4 regions of the Sphingobacterium sp. UBA2610 genome follow, and region 1 is predicted to be linked to each of the others. Evidence: riboswitches for the same ligand, from Rfam matches in the RefSeq annotation. Region 1 holds a riboswitch; each other region holds the start of a gene.
What was found. Region 1 has a riboswitch for S-adenosylmethionine ahead of B4Z47_RS04120 (5-oxoprolinase). Riboswitches for the same ligand answer to the same signal wherever they lie in the genome.
Positions count from the first base shown of each region.

Region 2: linked by a shared signal. The riboswitch ahead of B4Z47_RS13430 (methylenetetrahydrofolate reductase) and the one ahead of B4Z47_RS04120 (5-oxoprolinase) in region 1 are both predicted to bind S-adenosylmethionine.
Region 3: linked by a shared signal. The riboswitch ahead of metE (5-methyltetrahydropteroyltriglutamate--homocysteine S-methyltransferase) and the one ahead of B4Z47_RS04120 (5-oxoprolinase) in region 1 are both predicted to bind S-adenosylmethionine.
Region 4: linked by a shared signal. The riboswitch ahead of B4Z47_RS00035 (O-acetylhomoserine aminocarboxypropyltransferase/cysteine synthase family protein) and the one ahead of B4Z47_RS04120 (5-oxoprolinase) in region 1 are both predicted to bind S-adenosylmethionine.

Region 1 covers NZ_DDKA01000005.1:149,856-154,052, reverse strand. Annotated here, with positions in the region: gene B4Z47_RS04140 (hypothetical protein) at 1-666, shown strand, start outside; gene B4Z47_RS04135 (hypothetical protein) at 698-1,006, shown strand; gene B4Z47_RS04130 (DKNYY domain-containing protein) at 1,023-1,649, opposite strand; gene B4Z47_RS04125 (hypothetical protein) at 1,813-2,118, shown strand; gene B4Z47_RS04120 (5-oxoprolinase) at 2,149-2,412, opposite strand; SAM-I-IV-variant riboswitch at 2,480-2,573, opposite strand; gene B4Z47_RS04115 (DUF3050 domain-containing protein) at 2,784-3,554, shown strand; gene B4Z47_RS04110 (TolC family protein) at 3,819-4,197, shown strand, end outside.
Region 2 covers NZ_DDKA01000019.1:165,951-170,147, reverse strand. Annotated here, with positions in the region: gene B4Z47_RS13445 (30S ribosomal protein S16) at 1-59, shown strand, start outside; gene rimM (ribosome maturation factor RimM) at 179-703, shown strand; gene B4Z47_RS13435 (hypothetical protein) at 814-1,665, shown strand; SAM riboswitch class I at 1,895-1,997, shown strand; gene B4Z47_RS13430 (methylenetetrahydrofolate reductase) at 2,068-3,024, shown strand; gene B4Z47_RS13425 (DUF2723 domain-containing protein) at 3,268-4,197, shown strand, end outside.
Region 3 covers NZ_DDKA01000017.1:164,962-169,158, forward strand. Annotated here, with positions in the region: gene B4Z47_RS11735 (hypothetical protein) at 1-56, shown strand, start outside; gene metE (5-methyltetrahydropteroyltriglutamate--homocysteine S-methyltransferase) at 156-2,468, opposite strand; SAM riboswitch class I at 2,547-2,650, opposite strand; gene B4Z47_RS11745 (response regulator transcription factor) at 2,835-3,524, opposite strand; gene B4Z47_RS11750 (sensor histidine kinase) at 3,627-4,197, opposite strand, start outside.
Region 4 covers NZ_DDKA01000001.1:9,639-13,835, forward strand. Annotated here, with positions in the region: gene B4Z47_RS00030 (FUSC family protein) at 1-1,645, shown strand, start outside; SAM riboswitch class I at 1,828-1,940, shown strand; gene B4Z47_RS00035 (O-acetylhomoserine aminocarboxypropyltransferase/cysteine synthase family protein) at 2,196-3,506, shown strand; gene B4Z47_RS00040 (homoserine O-acetyltransferase family protein) at 3,540-4,197, shown strand, end outside.

The DNA of each region.
Region 1 (4,197 bases):
TGGCTGCTGTTTCCTTTAATGGTCATATTTAGCGGTATTCTGGTCCTGAACATGTCCTATACAGTTTATTTCTACGTCGCTGTTTACCACAGGCAAAAAATATTGATTTTAGAACAGAAAGAAACTATCCTGCAGCAGGAATCAAGAACGATAGATCTCCAGGAGCAGATTGAGCTGCTTTCTCCGGGCATCGAAGAGCTGAAAGAGATCCTGGAAACAGCAGGGGAAGATAGAGATGTGGATTCAATGGATGAAATAGACTCAGCTCTGTTAAGATCCATGGATCTGGAACAGGAAGTATTCCTGCTCAATAATAAAATCTTGTCCCAAAAGATATCCTATAAGGATATCGGGATTTTTACTTATAAAAATGGTATAGTCAGCCTTTATTTAAGAACTGCGATGGACGAAAATCTGACTTGTGGCGAGCAGCGCAGTTTAAAGGAAGTTGTCAATAGCACGAAGGGATTTGTACAAAAGATAGACCGGGATAAGGCTATACCTTTGGATATGATCCAAGCTTGCCTGCAACTGAAACGGGGCCGATTGCGTATCCTGCTCAAAATCCCTTTTGAGGGAAGGTATAATTTTGAGGTATCCGATAAAATTGCAAAACATATCAGAGAATGGGTCATGATGCAGGTGCCAATAGAAAAGGAGCAATAAAATTGAATAGATGAACTTTAATAGATAGATTATGGAAAAAGTAAGGGACAATACCTGGAAATGCCGAGCTACTGGTAAAGTTGGATTTCCTTCTTTAATTGAGGCGCAATGGGCAATGCTTCACTTTAAGTTCAGATCCCGGATGAAAAACAAACTGGATGGTAAACGTATCAAACACAGGATGGGTAAAGATGCCTGCAAAAGGGCTTATTATTGTAAGTTCTGTAAAGGTTACCATATTACCACTTGGGAAAAAGGTCACTTTAATAATTACAAGACCAAAGCCGAATCCTGGGAGATACCGAAAGGATTAGGAAATTGGAATTATTCAATAGAATAATCCCGTGGTCTATTTTCTATTCTAATTTTTTTCCTCTATAATATTCATTCCAGCTATCCTTCGCATAACCTTTGCCCAGATATTTAAATGTAAAAGCAGTTGCATCTTTTATCTCCTGACCAAAATAATAGACTTTCCAGCTATCTTTGCTGTATCCATCACCGAGAAGAACAAAGCTTTGGTCGGATACATCTTTTAGTCGATTGCCTCTATAATAGACATTCCAACTGTCTTTGGCATATCCTTCATCCAGTATTTTAAAGCTGGGCGCAGAGACATCTTTAATCTTAACGCCACGATAATAGGCATTCCAACTATCTTTGGCATATCCCCAACCAAGTGATTGGAAAGAATGTGGCGATACATCTTTAATCTTAACGCCACGATAATAGGCATTCCAGTTGTCTATTGCATAAGCATTGCCGAGGTCTTTGAAAGATCGTGCATCGACACCTTCGACCATCTTATCCCTGTAGAAGATCCGGTTGCCTATGTTGACATAATCGTTTTCTCTGTCATGTCGAAACGTCGTCTGAGACGTAGATCTTTTATTGTGACGACCTTGTTGAGCAATACTTTTCTCCAATATACATAGCAATGCAAAGGAAATAACAAGCATATTTTTTAAGTGGATAAAGGCCATAATGTATCTGTTTTATAATATGATATTTATATTGAATCCCTCCTTTATGACCAAGATAATTCACCGAAGGTTTAATCATTTTATCATTTTATTTCTCGTTATCCTTATCCGTTTCAAATGCAACTATTTTGGAATCCAAATATTTTTTTGTATATTGCTGGTTATGAGTTTTAAAGAAAAATTAGAGAACTGGCGCACGTCAATCAATCGCGCCGGTAGTGGTGAGGAATTGTATATTTTGCTTTTGAACTATAAAAGGTTTATCAACAAAAATTGGGTGGACGATTTTGGCGATCCGGGCAACTGGAAATCGGAATTAAATCAGGTCATCAGCAAAGTAAGAAACAAGGTGGATGTAGCAGATATCAGAGCCTGCCAAGATTTATCGTCCTATCAGGACGATGCCCGGCAGACCGCACATTCACTCAATCATACGTTAAAATATCATCACTCATTGACAAAAGGGTAGGCTAGGCCTACCTTTTTTTGCCGATAACGATTACTGTAAAGGAATCAGGACATTCTGTTCCAAGCGTACAGGGACATGCTTCACCGAGGTAAAACCGTCTTCCTTGGAAATGATGTTGGAAAGATCCAATCCTCTTTTGGAGAACGTACTGATCAAAGCTGTTCTAAAGGTTGCCTTGGCTGAACCCCAGCCTTGTCCCAAAATGGTGTCATTGTTGAGCTGTATCAGTTCATCTGTTGAGTAATAACTGAATTTTTCCAGTAAGTGTTGGTAAAGATTTGTTGTAGTAGCCATACAATTTAAAAATTTAAAGGATTAAACCATAAACTGTATCCAGATCTTGTTGGGGAAAATAATCGTTCAGCGACGTTTATTTTGGTCGAAACCCGTATTAATTTACCACCGCGGTGCCTGCACTCGGTTGGTATTGCATCATGCAATTCTGAATACTCTACAAATATAGTAGATTATTTTTTATAATAAAAAATATTTTTGTTTTTAAGGGTAAATGGGCGTTAGCAACAGGAATACGGAGGTCAAAAGCGAGGCGCGTGGTTGGCTGTGATTTGGTTATGAAGCGGATAGCTGGGCGAAAAATTTATCATGTTACTGTAATCTCATCGAAAATACTTTTAAAAATAGAGATAAGACAATACTTTTGCGCCATGAATAGAATTGCGGAAATTAACGAATACATTGCTGCCGAACGCGAGGTATTATTGCAACACCCTTTATATCGTAAGATCAAAACGATCAAGAATCTACGTTCTTTTACAGAAGGGCATGTGTACGCTGTATGGGATTTTATGTCTTTACTAAAAGCTTTACAGATTAAATTGACCTGTACGACTTTACCTTGGTTTGCGAGTGAGCATCCATCAACACGCTATCTAATCAACGAAATTGTATTGGCTGAGGAGTCGGATGAATACATTGATGGCCGCCGTTTGAGCCATTTTGAGATGTATCTGGACGCCATGGATGCCATGGGTGCCGACCTTCATCTGGTCAACAAATTTATTGCTCAAGCCAAAAAATCGAGCAACATATTCGATGTCATTGCAACGACCACATTGGACAAGCGGATCAAAGACTTTTTGAATTTTACATTCGAAGTGATTGCTGAGGGCGAGGTGCATAAAATTGCTGCAGCATTTACATTTGGACGCGAAGATCTTATCCCGGGAATGTTTACCTCTATTTTGGAAGAAATTAAAACAAACTTTCCTACAGCCAATCTGGATAGCTTTATTTATTATTTTCAACGCCATATTGATCTTGACGGCGACGAGCATGGACCGTTGGCGATGCAGATGATCACAGATCTTGCGAAGGACGATGAGGTTAAATGGACGGAAATGAAAGAGATCAGTAAAGTTGCGCTACAAAAGAGAATCCAGTTGTGGAATGCAATAGAAGATTCCTTATACGGATAATCTATTATTATACCGTCGAGAAAGGCCTTTCAAATCATGATTTGAAAGGCCTTTTTTATGTGCTGTAAAAAAGGATATTGTAAGGACTTCTTGGCAGATATTGGTCTTTTTGTTTGAATTGATGAAAAAATGTCTTTTTTCCATAACATATTGGCGTTTGTGAAGAAATCCAAGTTCCAATAAGTGTCTAAGTTTGCAACGCAAAAAAATTACATAGCACACGTGAACTTTTTTCCTCCCTATTGGGCAAAAGGCATACTAACCATGGGATTGTTAGTATGCGCTATTTCGGACACCTTCGCCCTCGATTCTTTGCGTATGTCGCTGAAAGACATGATCGACAAAGCACTACAAAACAGTAAATACATCGAGCAGTCCTATTTGCAGCTCAAAGAAACTGAGGTGGCAGTACAGCAGCAACGCATGGAGTTGCTCCCTAAGATTTCCGCCAGAGCTTCTGCTAGTTATGCAAGTAATATGCCTGTATATGACCAGGGGCTTTTAAATAAACCTTCCCAGCATGATATCATTCATTACTTGTACGATAGCGGCCTGGATTTTTATCTGAACCTCTACAATGGGCATCGGGACCTAATGAAAATAGAGTCCAAAAAACTGGAAAATGAGCTGGCTAGAATCGATT
Region 2 (4,197 bases), on a different contig from region 1:
CAGAAGAAACTGCTGCTGAAGAGACTGAAGCTCCTGCATCAGAAGAAACTGAAGGTTAATTCTTTCATAAAGTATTCGAGAAAGCCGACTCAATCTTGAGCCGGCTTTTTTTGAAACAGCCAATAGGCTAATCGTTTGCCAAATCATGTCTCACAGCTAATCGCCAAATAAGAAAAATATGACTATTGATCAATGCTTTTACATCGGTTACATCAGTAAAACAAGAGGTCTTAAAGGAGAAGTACAACTGTTTTTTGAATTCGAAGAATACGAGAGTTTGGATATCGATGTTGTCTTTGTAGAAGTGAACAAAAAGCTTGTTCCTTATTTTGTTGATGCCATTAAATTTCAAAAAAATAGCACTGCTTATGTAACATTTGAGGATGTGGATCATATCGATAAGGCTCAGGTACTCGTTCGTAAAAAGCTATATCTTTCCAATGATAAAATGCCCGAGCGAGACCCGGATGATTTTAGATATACTGATTTAATCGGATTTTTAGTGATCGATGAAAACCATGGCGAACTGGGGCAAATAACAGATGTTCAGGAATTCCCACAACAATTTGTCGCCACAGTAGATATGGATGGCAAAGAACTGATGTTTCCGCTGTCCGACGATTTGATCTTAGGAATTGATGGCGAAGAGGAGATCATTGAAGTTGAATTGCCTGAGGGATTGGTCGATCTGTATAAGGAATAGGCATATCCCCAAGCTTATTCAATTGAATATCCTATACTTACTATTGCAGTAATTTCTTATCTTGGTCCTTATATATTAATATTACTATTGGGCATAATTATTAATTGATTTTGAAACCGTTATTACTGCTGTTATTCACACTCTCATTGTCTTCGTGTACTTTCTTTGGGAAGAAAAAGGAGTTTCCTGAAGGTAACTACCAAATGATATTGGGCTATCCAAATGATGAGTATCATAAATTAAAAAGAGAATCTCCCCAAAATGTGGAGGCAGATACCTATGGTAATGATCCTATTCTATACCGATCCTTTCTTTCGCTTCATGATAAGGACCAGTTTGTCATGGCGATTGATGATATCTTACTCTTTGGTAAGTACAAATTTGACGGTGATAGATTAGAATTGACGGATGAGAAAAAAGGTAGTGTCGCTTTGGATATTGTTAAAATAAAAAAAGATTTTGTTCAGCTGAGAGGTGATTTTTCACAGTTTAGCTCAGCACGTATACCCACTAGTGAAAGACTTTATATCAACTTTGTGTTAGATAAAACCCTTATCCGGGAAACGCCCAGTAAATTTGATAGCCAAGTGAATTTATGGCGAAATGCTCCGGTAAAATCAGAAAGTGAAAAGGAGATAAAAGCGAGGGCCTTGAATTTCGTAGATTATTCTATCGCTTATTTCCAACACATATCAAGCTCTGGCACCCATCACGATTATCGAATGGATGGTGTCGAATCACCAATTATTTATGCCGAGAATGGCATTGTGCTCAAGGCATGGGCAGATGTTCCTGATTCTTGGAAGGAATTATTTTACAACGAAAAAGAGGCATTAGTCGCCTATCACTATTTATTTGACGGATTTAAATATGGATCGAAAGAAGAGTACCATGTTCGGGGACTCTTATTGATCACATTTTATCTCAAAAATTTACGGAATTCTTTGGCAGCTAATCTTTAGCCAATGTTCTTGTGGCATAGTCAATCTCTTCGCTGTCTATGATCCTCGATCGTTAATTCTACTGGTTTTTCTAGGTCTTTAACTCTTGGTAGCGCGAAGAATCCTGTCGTTGCATGGACACAAAGCTAAAGTGACGTTGAAACATCGTTTATTGAAGTCTTTTTGCTGCTATTTTTGCCTTTTCGAAAAAATATTTTTGTCTTTTGATTTTTTAAAACGATATTAGCAACGCTTATAGAGAAAGGCCGAGGGAATAGACCCGTTGAAGCCTTAGCAACCTGTATTGTTCAAGGTGCTAAATTCTACCCTACTCCATGTGGGAAAGATAAGTTACATGTAGATAAACGATTCCTCGACGTGTGCGTTTCGATGTAAGCCAACCAAACTAAAAACAGTTTTTTAATGAAGATTATCGATCATATCCAGAATGCCAAAGGAAAAACATTGTTTTCTTTTGAGCTATTGCCACCGGCGAAAGGGCAGGGCATCCAAAGTATTTTTAAAACCATGGATGAACTGATGGAGTTTAAACCTCCTTTTATCGACGTCACCTACCATCGGGAAGATTATATCTATAAAGAGCATGCGAGTGGATTACTGGAACGTGTTTCCTATCGTAAACGTCCTGGGACAGTGGCGATATGTGCGGCCATCATGAATAAATATAAAGTGGATGCGGTGCCACATTTGATATGTGGGGGTTTTACAAAAGAGGAAACTGAAAATGCATTGATCGATTTGAACTTCCTGGGGATAGATAACGTTTTGGTGTTGCGGGGTGATGCACGTAAGGGCGATGCCGATTTTATACCAACCGATGGTGGACATGCTTTTGCAACAGACCTATTGGAACAGGTAACCGATATGAATAAAGGAAAGTATCTGCATGAAGACATTATCACGTCGGAAAAGACTGATTTTTGCATCGGAGTAGCCGGGTATCCCGAAAAGCATTTTGAATCTCCAAATTTCAATACTGATTTTAAATATCTGAAACAAAAAGTCGATATGGGAGCAGAGTTTATTGTGACTCAGATGTTCTTTAATGTTGAAAAATACAAGGAATTTGTAACAAAATGTAGGGACAATGGAATCCATGTGCCCATTATTCCGGGATTAAAACCACTGACAACAAAAAAGCAATTGGTGACCTTGCCAAGAATTTTTCATTTAGATATTCCAGAGGAACTGAGTGACGCTGTCGCGGCATGTAAAACGAATGCCGACGTCAGACAGGTAGGTGAAGAGTGGTTGGTACAACAGTGTCAGGAGCTGATTAAATTTGGCGCTCCGGTATTACATTTTTATACGATGAGTAATCCTGGTCCAACAAAGAAGATTGTTGAAAAACTAGCCTAACTCATAAAATGATAAAAAAGGGAGCAGATAAGCTCCCTTTTTTATGATAATATTCATTGTGAAAGCCTGAAATAGGTTGAAAGTCTCGGCAGCGTGGTTTAGGTCGATCTCTATATTCAGTGTTGAATAGCCTGTTTACAGTCAGGTACTGGTGTTAAATAGTGTTAATTCGTGTGTCGGAGTCAGGATAACTTTTTAACTTAAAGTGCTAAAAAGGATTTTAACAATAGACCAATTGACCTTATGACGTACAATAGATTAAATTCTCTACTCGGTTTTGCTTGCGGACTAATTGCCACCTGTGTATATATCGCTACAGTTGAAAAGACGGTAAGCTGGTGGGATTGCGGTGAATTTATAGCCTGTGCCTATAAATTGGAGGTGGCACATCAACCGGGAGCACCATTGTTTCTTCTTATTCAGAATATATTTTCTAATCTCGCTTTAGGGAATAAGGGGCAGATCGCCTATTGGATGAATATAGGTTCTGCAGTTTGCAGTGGAATTACTGTTACCTTTTTATTTTGGACAATAACCGCCATTGCTAAAAAGCTACTCAACAAAGACAAACAAGCTTCTTTGTCAACCTACCTGCAGATCTTCGGCGCAGGAGTTGTCGGTACAATGGCATTTAGTTTCAGCGATTCATTTTGGTATTCGGCAGTAGAATCTGAAGTTTATGCAATGTCTTCCTTATGTACAGCAGTTGTATTTTGGGCAATTTTAAAGTGGGAAGTCCGTGCAGATGAAGACGGTAGCGATCGTTGGCTGGTTTTTATTGCTTTTGTTATGGGGCTTTCGATCGGAGTGCATCTATTAAATCTTTTAGCAATCCCGGCTATCGCGATGGTTGTTTATTTCCGAAGAGCGAGACAGGTTAATGCGAAAGGGACAATAAAAGCTTTCCTCGTCGGAGTGCTGATCTTGGGGGCCGTTTTGTGGGGAATTATTCAATGGTTAGTCGGTCTAGCGGCTAAAGTGGATCTCGTATTTGTGAACTCATTGGGAATGGGATTTGGTACCGGAATTTTTTTCTCGTGCCTATTATTGGGGGGATTGATAATTTACGGTCTATATTATTCCTATAAAAAGCAGAAATATACACTCAATACAGCCTTGCTGGTTCTTTGTTTTGTTTTATTTGGATACAGTTCCTACACCATGGTCATGATC
Region 3 (4,197 bases), on a different contig from region 1:
TTAAGAACGGGAACGAAAAGGAAAACAAGAAAGAACGGAAGAACAGCCGAAAATAATCTCACCTTATTCGGATAACAGTTTTTATTTTGAACGAAGCCCAATAAAGAAGCCCTAGCTGAAATTTCAGCTAGGGCTTTATCAATATAGTTTAAGAATTATTCTGCTCTTAAGATTTTCGCAGCCTCAACCATAGACTCTAAAGCCGCTTTGGTTTCTGGCCAAGCACGAGTTTTCAAACCACAGTCAGGATTAACCCAAAGTTGTTCTGCTGGAACTACTGCTTTTGCTTTGCGCAATAGATCTACCATCTCATCTTTGCTTGGAACACGTGGTGAGTGAATGTCATAAACACCTGGACCAATATCATTTGGATATTTGAAATCACCGGCGAAAGCATTCAATAATTTCATTTGAGAACGTGAAGTCTCAATCGTGATAACATCGGCATCCATTGCAGCGATATCTTCGATCACATTATTGAACTCAGAATAACACATGTGTGTGTGAATCTGTGTATCGTCTTCAACATTTGATGAAGAGACACGGAAAGCACGTACTGCCCAGTTCAAGTAATCTTTTTGATCAGCTTTACGTAACGGTAATCCTTCACGGATAGCTGGTTCATCGATTTGTATGATTTTGATACCTGCTTTTTCCAAGGCTTGTACTTCATCCAAGATCGCCAATGCAATTTGGTAAGTCGTTGTTGAGCGCGGTTGATCGTTACGTACGAAAGACCATTGTAAGATTGTTACGGGACCAGTCAACATACCTTTAACCGGACGATTTGTCAATGATTGTGCATATGAAGACCAACGGACAGTCATATCTTCAGGACGGTATACGTCACCATAGATAATCGGAGGTTTTACACAACGTGAACCGTAAGATTGTACCCAACCATTTTGTGTGAAAGCGTAACCAGCCAATTGTTCACCGAAGTATTCAACCATGTCATTACGTTCGAATTCGCCGTGTACTAATACGTCGATATCCAATTGCTCTTGAAGACGGATGGTGTTTTCTGTTTCTTCTGCGATTGCTTTATCGTATTCTGCCTGCGTAATAGCACCCTTTTTCAGATCTGCTCTCCATTTACGAACATCTTTCGTTTGTGGGAATGAACCGATAGTTGTGGTCGGGAACGCCGGTAAGTTGAATTTCGCTTGTTGCGCTGCTTTACGGTCTGCAAATGCTGAAGTGCGTTTTGCATCGTCATCAGTAATATTGCTTGTACGTGTTTTAACCTCTGGTTTGTGGATCAATGGAGAGGTACGGCGGCTTTCAGCAGCCGCTTTGTTCGCTTCGAAGCGTTTTGCTGTTTCAGCATCAACTTCTCCCTCCGCTAGTACGGCTAAGTCTTTTACTTCAGCTAATTTTTGTTTAGCAAATGCTAACCAGTTTTTTACTTCAGCTGGTAGCGATTGTTCATTGTGTTCATTGTCTAAGTCAAAAGGAACGTGCAACAGTGATGAAGAAGGAGCTACCCATACACGGTCTTTTCCTAATGCATCAACAGCCTGTTTGATTTTAACCAATGATTTTTCGTAATCATTTTTCCAGATGTTACGGCCTTCAACAATACCTAAAGATAATGTTAATGAAGCAGGAACTTTAGCCAATACCGTATCCAATTGATTTTCACCGCGTACCAGATCCAAATGTAAAGCATGGATAGGTAGGTTAACTGCGATATCTTCGTTGTCTTTTAAAGATTCGAAGTAAGTCGTTGCGATTAATTTGATATTTTTTGCTGCTGCAGCTAATTTTTCGAAAGTAGGTTGATATAAAGCTTTTACTTTAGCATCTAAATCCAATGCTAAGAAAGGCTCGTCAATCTGAACATATTGTGCACCAGCATCAGCTAGTTTAGCTAGTATTTGCTCATATACTGGAATAAGTTTATCCAATAAATCGATACGGTCGAAGCCAGCTTCTTTTTCTTTACCGATCAAAAGGTATGTAATAGGACCTAATAGAACTGGTTTAGTATCGATGCCCAATGATTTTGCTTCGTTGTATTCATTTAAGAATTTTTCGGAAGTCAATTTGAATTCTTGATCTTTGGTGAATTCTGGTACCATGTAGTGGTAGTTCGTATCCAACCACTTGGTCATTTCCATTGCAGTCACGTCGATTCCTTCTTGTTGGAAACCGCGCGCCATGGCAAAATATAGATCTAAACTGTAATTGTTGTCTACTTTATTCAATAAAGAATGGTAGCGAGCAGGAATTGCACCAACAGTGAGGGTTAAATCCAATACTTGATCGTAAAAAGAGAAATCATTGGAAGGGATCAAATCTATTCCAGCATCTTTTTGTGTTTTCCAATTGCCTTCACGAATTTTTTTTGCTGTGTCCAATAATTCCTCAACAGAAGATTTTTTAGCCCAATAGGCCTCATTGGCTTTTTTCAATTCGCGGAACGCGCCCACACGAGGGTAACCTAAATTGTTAGTCAATAACATAATGAATGTTTTTAATATTTCTTTTTCAACTATATTTCTTGCTAGAGAGAGAAGGACACACTAGAATTTGGTGACTTCGGCTTATCATTCCCATATCAAGTAGGGTAGAATTTAGCACCTTGTCAAGGGACAGGTTGCTAAGGCTTCATCGGGTCTATTCCCTCTGCCTTTCTCTATAAGCGACGCTAAGTTAGAACATTTCTTTTTGAAATGCAAATTTTTTATAAAAGTGCGTCAATTTTTTATATTCTACTAAGGATGAAATTGTTTTGTTCTTTTATTTTCATCCACGAATTCGAGTAAGTCACGCTTGAATACGTGTGTAGCATAAAAAGGGGAATGACTATATTTTTCATTCCCCTTTTTTTAGCTGACCAAAAGTTTGTAACCTTTTCCGTGCACATTGACAATTTCAACTTTGCTATCTTCTTTTAGATATTTACGAAGTTTACTGAGAAATACATCCATACTTCTACCCGTAAAATAGTTATCATCATGCCATATTTTTAACAACGCTTCTTCCCGGGTCAGCACATCATTTTTCTTTAAGCAAAGCAAGCGGAGTAGTTCAGCTTCTTTCGTGGAGAGTTTTTGCATCTGTCCTTTGTAAGAAATCTGCTGACTTGTATAATCAAAGAAATAATCGCCAATTTCAAATTTATCCGCAACCACTTCTTCTTCTTTGTCTCGAACACTGCGTTTCAGCAAAGCATTGATGCGGAGCAATAATTCTTCCACTCGAAAAGGCTTGGTGATATAATCATCTCCTCCTAGCTCAAAGGCTTCGGTCTTATCTTCCATCATCCCCTTTGCTGTGGCAAAGATAATAGGAACAGTATTGTTTGTTTTTCTGATTTCACGTCCAACTGTAAATCCGTCCTTTTTTGGCATCATGACATCAAAAATACAAAGGTCGTAGTTATTTTTTTTGAATTGAGAAATCGCTTCATCTCCATCCGTGCATAATGTGACGTCAAATTTTCCCTTTAATTCGAGATAGTCTTTTAAAAGATCCCCCAAATTAGGATCATCTTCTGCTAATAATATCTTTTGCATAATGAATATATTAATTTTCACCAATGTCCCTTGATGCTGATAAATCAGCCTTCCTCAACCTTTGAAATTTTTTAAAGAGGAAATATACAAAAAAGGAACGTTTTATTTTTTAATAGGCAAAATTACTTCAAAGGTCGTGCCTTTATCTTTTTCACTTTTAACTGTAATTTTTCCGTTCAGCCTTCTCAGAATGTCCTGTACATAACTTAAGCCAAGGCCAAATCCTTTGACATTATGAACATTCCCAGTTGGAATACGGTAAAACTGGTCGAAAATCTTTTGCAGGTGATCCCGGCTCATCCCAATACCATTGTCGGCTATGGTGACAACAATGGTGTCGCCAACATTTTTTGAATTGATGTTGACATGTAAATCTCCTTTGCTGTACTTGATGGCATTATCCAAAAGATTGTAAAATACATTGGAAAAATGTAACTCATCACCAACGACAACATCCTTGGTCGCTGCAAGATCTATACTGAATTTCCCGCCAATATTTTGCATCCGTAGCTGCATACTGTCCGTTACTGCCGAAACAAGATCATTGATGCATACTTCTACCTGGTCGAGTTTTAGCGTTTCTTTTTCTAGTCTTGCCAAATCGAGCACACGTTCAATATGATTTCCGAGTCTAACATTTTCGTCGTAGATGATATTAGCCAATTTCTGAACG
Region 4 (4,197 bases), on a different contig from region 1:
AAACATGACATTGATTCTCATGAGTTTTGTGATCGGAATGGCCCCACAACACCCCTTTGCGGTTGGCTTACAGATTACAACAGGTTCCATAATATATTATTTTTTTAGCCTTTTACAAGCCTATATACAACCTTATCGCTCTTTGAAACATGCCATGGCTAATGGCTTTCATGGATTGTCCCAATTTCTATTGATACGATCACAGTCTTACGATCCCGATATTCCTTTGAATATTACGTACAGTCGCGTAGGAAAAATTCATGGCCAGATCAGCGAACAGCAGGAACAAATCAGGTCTCTTCTGTTTCGAGAAAAAAAAATCATAAGCCAACAGTGGCATAAAAGCAATTATTGGCTCAGTCAGGTTTATGGATTAATTGACCTCCATGAGTTAATTATTGCGCTTGATCATGACTACGATGCAATTCGCAAAAATCTTGCAGACACGGGCAGCCTCCCCTTAATTCGTCACACAATCAAATTATTAGCGTTAGAAATCGATAGCTTTTCACAACCCAACAAGAGGTTCCGGTATGCACATCAATTATACCATAATAACTTTAAAATTAATGCCCTCTTACGGGATTTAAAAGAAATTCAAGAACAACAGGCCGATCCAGCAAAAGGTATATTATGTTCGATCATAAGCAACATCGAAGCAATTATTGATGTACTCAACAGAATCCAGGTCGCTTTTTATCAAAATCAGGAAATTCAGGATAAGATTGACACCAGCGAGTACCAACAATTTATCAGTCGACCATTACGTAATCTCGCTGATCTAAAAAGTAAACTCCATCTGAATAATCCGCTTTTTCGATTTGCGGTTCGGATGGCTCTTCTTTTTGGAACAGGTGCATTGATCGGTATTTTATTTTTGGATTTTAAATATACCTATTGGATCTTACTGACGATCGCTATTGTTGCCAGGCCAGCATTTTCAATGACAAAAACCCGTAATATAGAACGTATTGTCGGTACATTCTCGGGTATTATAGTTGGTGTGTTCTGCTTAATTTCTATTCATTTTCTTCCAGCACTCCTAACCATAGCTGCATTGGGTCTTTTTGGATTCTTTTTGTTCAACCGATCTAATTATATGGTCAGTGTCATCTTCATTACCTTGGGAATTGTAATTGCGCTCAATCTGTTCGAAGGCAACATCAATCTCATTTTAGGCAGCCGAATACTTTTCACACTGATTGGAGCATTCTTGGCTATAGCGGGTTATTTCTTGATACCTGTACGCCAGAGCACAGGCATGGTTCAGCTGGCAAAAGAGGTATCCCTTTACAACGCGCATTATTTCCAGATCATCAATAACCGTCTGTCGGACGAACGACAAAGTTCGTTTGATATACGACTGGCTCGTAAAAAGGCGCAGACCGCTATGGCCCTGTTTTCAGACGCCATCAATCAAATGAAAAAAGAACCCGAGCACAAATGGATGGATTGGTCACATATTCACCATTTTCAGGCACTCGCATATCAGGTCAATTCCCATTTGGTGGGCCTTTCGCTATCGTTAAGCAAAAAGACGAATCGCCACCTCGCCTATGATATCCATAGTAGAATCGATGCGCTTAAACCTCTTCTAACAGATTTAAATCAAACTGCAGAACGGATCAATTTAAAGAAATCATAATACCCGATTGACAGTTACTTTTGCGGTTTCATCGGAAGATATGTGATGCCAATCGGCATGTTATTCAAAATTCCTTTAACTAAAAAATAGCATTTCTTTTGCTTTAATAAAAAAAGAGTTTATATTTGTGTCGTCTTCGAAAGAAGATTTCTAATCAACACCTCCCTTCATCAGTAGGTCTTGATTTATAAAGAAGTGGCGAGAGACTGGCTCAATGACCCACTGGCAACCTTCAATTTGTTTGAAAAGGTGCCAATTCCTGTCCAAAACAATATCGTTTTGGAGCATATAAATGACATAAGACAATGATTATTAAATTACTGAAGTCCATTAAAAATTCAGGTTCAACACAAGTGAACCGCACGATAAGCGAAAGTGTAACCCATCGTACAATTGTATCGATGCGAATGCGTATGCATATGCACTTCCATGCTTGTTAAAAATCATTTCCGTTTTCTTGGATAAAGATTTAACAGACCCTTCAAGGAGGTGTGTATGCTTCTCTTTTTACTTTGCAATTTCTTTTTGAACCCTTAAAATCTGATATATTATGTCTTCAAACAAAAATTTAAAATTCGAAACTCTCCAGGTCCACGCTGGTCAAGTCGCTGACCCTACTACGGGATCTAGAGCAGTTCCTATATATCAAACAACATCTTTTGTATTTGAAAATGCCGAACACGGCGCAAACTTATTTGCATTAAAGCAGTTCGGTAATATTTATACACGGATTATGAACCCTACTACGGATGTTTTCGAACAACGTATTGCGGCACTGGAAGGCGGAGTTGCAGCTGTTGCTGTTGCATCCGGCCAGGCGGCACAGTTTATAGCTTTAAATAATATTTTGGAAAGTGGTGACAATTTTGTTGCAGGATCCAACTTATACGGCGGTACATTCAACCAGTTTAAAGTTTCTTTTAAACGCCTGGGCATCGAAGCTCGTTTTGCAACGGACGCCGAGGCCGATAAAATTGAAGCGCTCATTGATGATAAAACAAAGGCGATCTATGTTGAAACAATTGGAAACCCAAGTTTCAATATTCCCGACTTTGAGAAAATTGCTGCCGTAGCAAAAAAATATGACTTACCATTAATCGTCGATAATACTTTTGGAGCCGGAGGTTATTTATTTAAACCTTTGGAGTATGGTGCAAATGTCGTTGTTGAATCGGCAACTAAATGGATTGGTGGACATGGCACAAGCATTGGCGGTGTCATCGTCGACGGTGGAAACTATAATTGGGGCAACGGAAAATATCCCCAATTTTCGGAACCATCTGAAGGCTATCATGGCTTAGTATTTTCCGAAGTTTTTGGTGAAAGCGGACCATTTGGAAATATTCAATTTGCCATTCGGGCACGTGTGGAGGGCCTACGGGATTTCGGGCCGGCACTCTCCCCTTTCAATTCATTCTTACTATTACAAGGGCTTGAAACCCTGTCTTTACGGGTGCAACGCCATGTAGACAATACCTTAGAGGTCGCTAAATGGCTGGAGGCGCATCCACAGGTAGAAAAAGTAAATTATCCGGGATTAAAAAGCTCTCCAAGCTTCGCTAACGCACAAAAATACCTTAAAAATGGCTATGGTGCAGTGCTTTCTTTCCAACTCAAAGGTGACGCAGCACAAAAGGCCAATAGCTTTATCGACAGCTTAGAATTAATCAGTCACTTGGCCAATGTTGGTGATACCAAGTCATTGATTATCCACCCAGCAGCGACGACTCATCAACAATTGAGTGATGAAGATCAAGCCAATGCTGGAGTGTTCAAAGGCTTATTACGGCTTTCTGTAGGAATAGAACATATTGATGATATCAAAGCCGATTTACAACAAGCTTTTGATAAAATTAAATAATCAGATTTTTTCGGCTTAAAACTTAAACGTAAAATGAGTAAGCATATATATCTGCACCCGGAGCCTTTTGTATTTGAAAATGGAAGAGAGCTTACTGATTTACAAATCAGTTATGAAACATTTGGCAAACCCAACGCAGATCGCAGTAATGTGATCTGGGTTTGCCATGCACTAACGGCCAATGCAGATGTGCTGGATTGGTGGTCCGGTCTTTTTGGAACAGGTGAATTGTTTGATTCAAACGATTATTATATTATTTGTGCCAATGTTATAGGATCAGCATATAATAGCAGTAATCCGCTATCTGTAAACCCAGCAACGGGACAGCCCTATTACCTATCTTTTCCCGAATTTACAGTAAGAGATTTGGTCAACGCACATCAATTCCTTGCAGACCACTTGGAGGTCAAAAACATCGAGATCCTTATCGGGGGCTCATTAGGCGGTCAACAAGCGTTGGAATGGGCTGCATCGCATAGTATAGCCATCAGCCATCTCATTGTGGTTGGAACAAATGCCGTCCATTCACCATGGGGTATTGCATTCAATGAAAGTCAACGTCTTGCCATTACAACTGATCGAACCTTTTACGCCAATCACCCTGATGGCGGAGCTAAAGGATTGAAAGTTGCACGCGCTATGGCGCTGCTGTCTTACCGCAACTATACAACGTATGCCAACACGCAAAAGG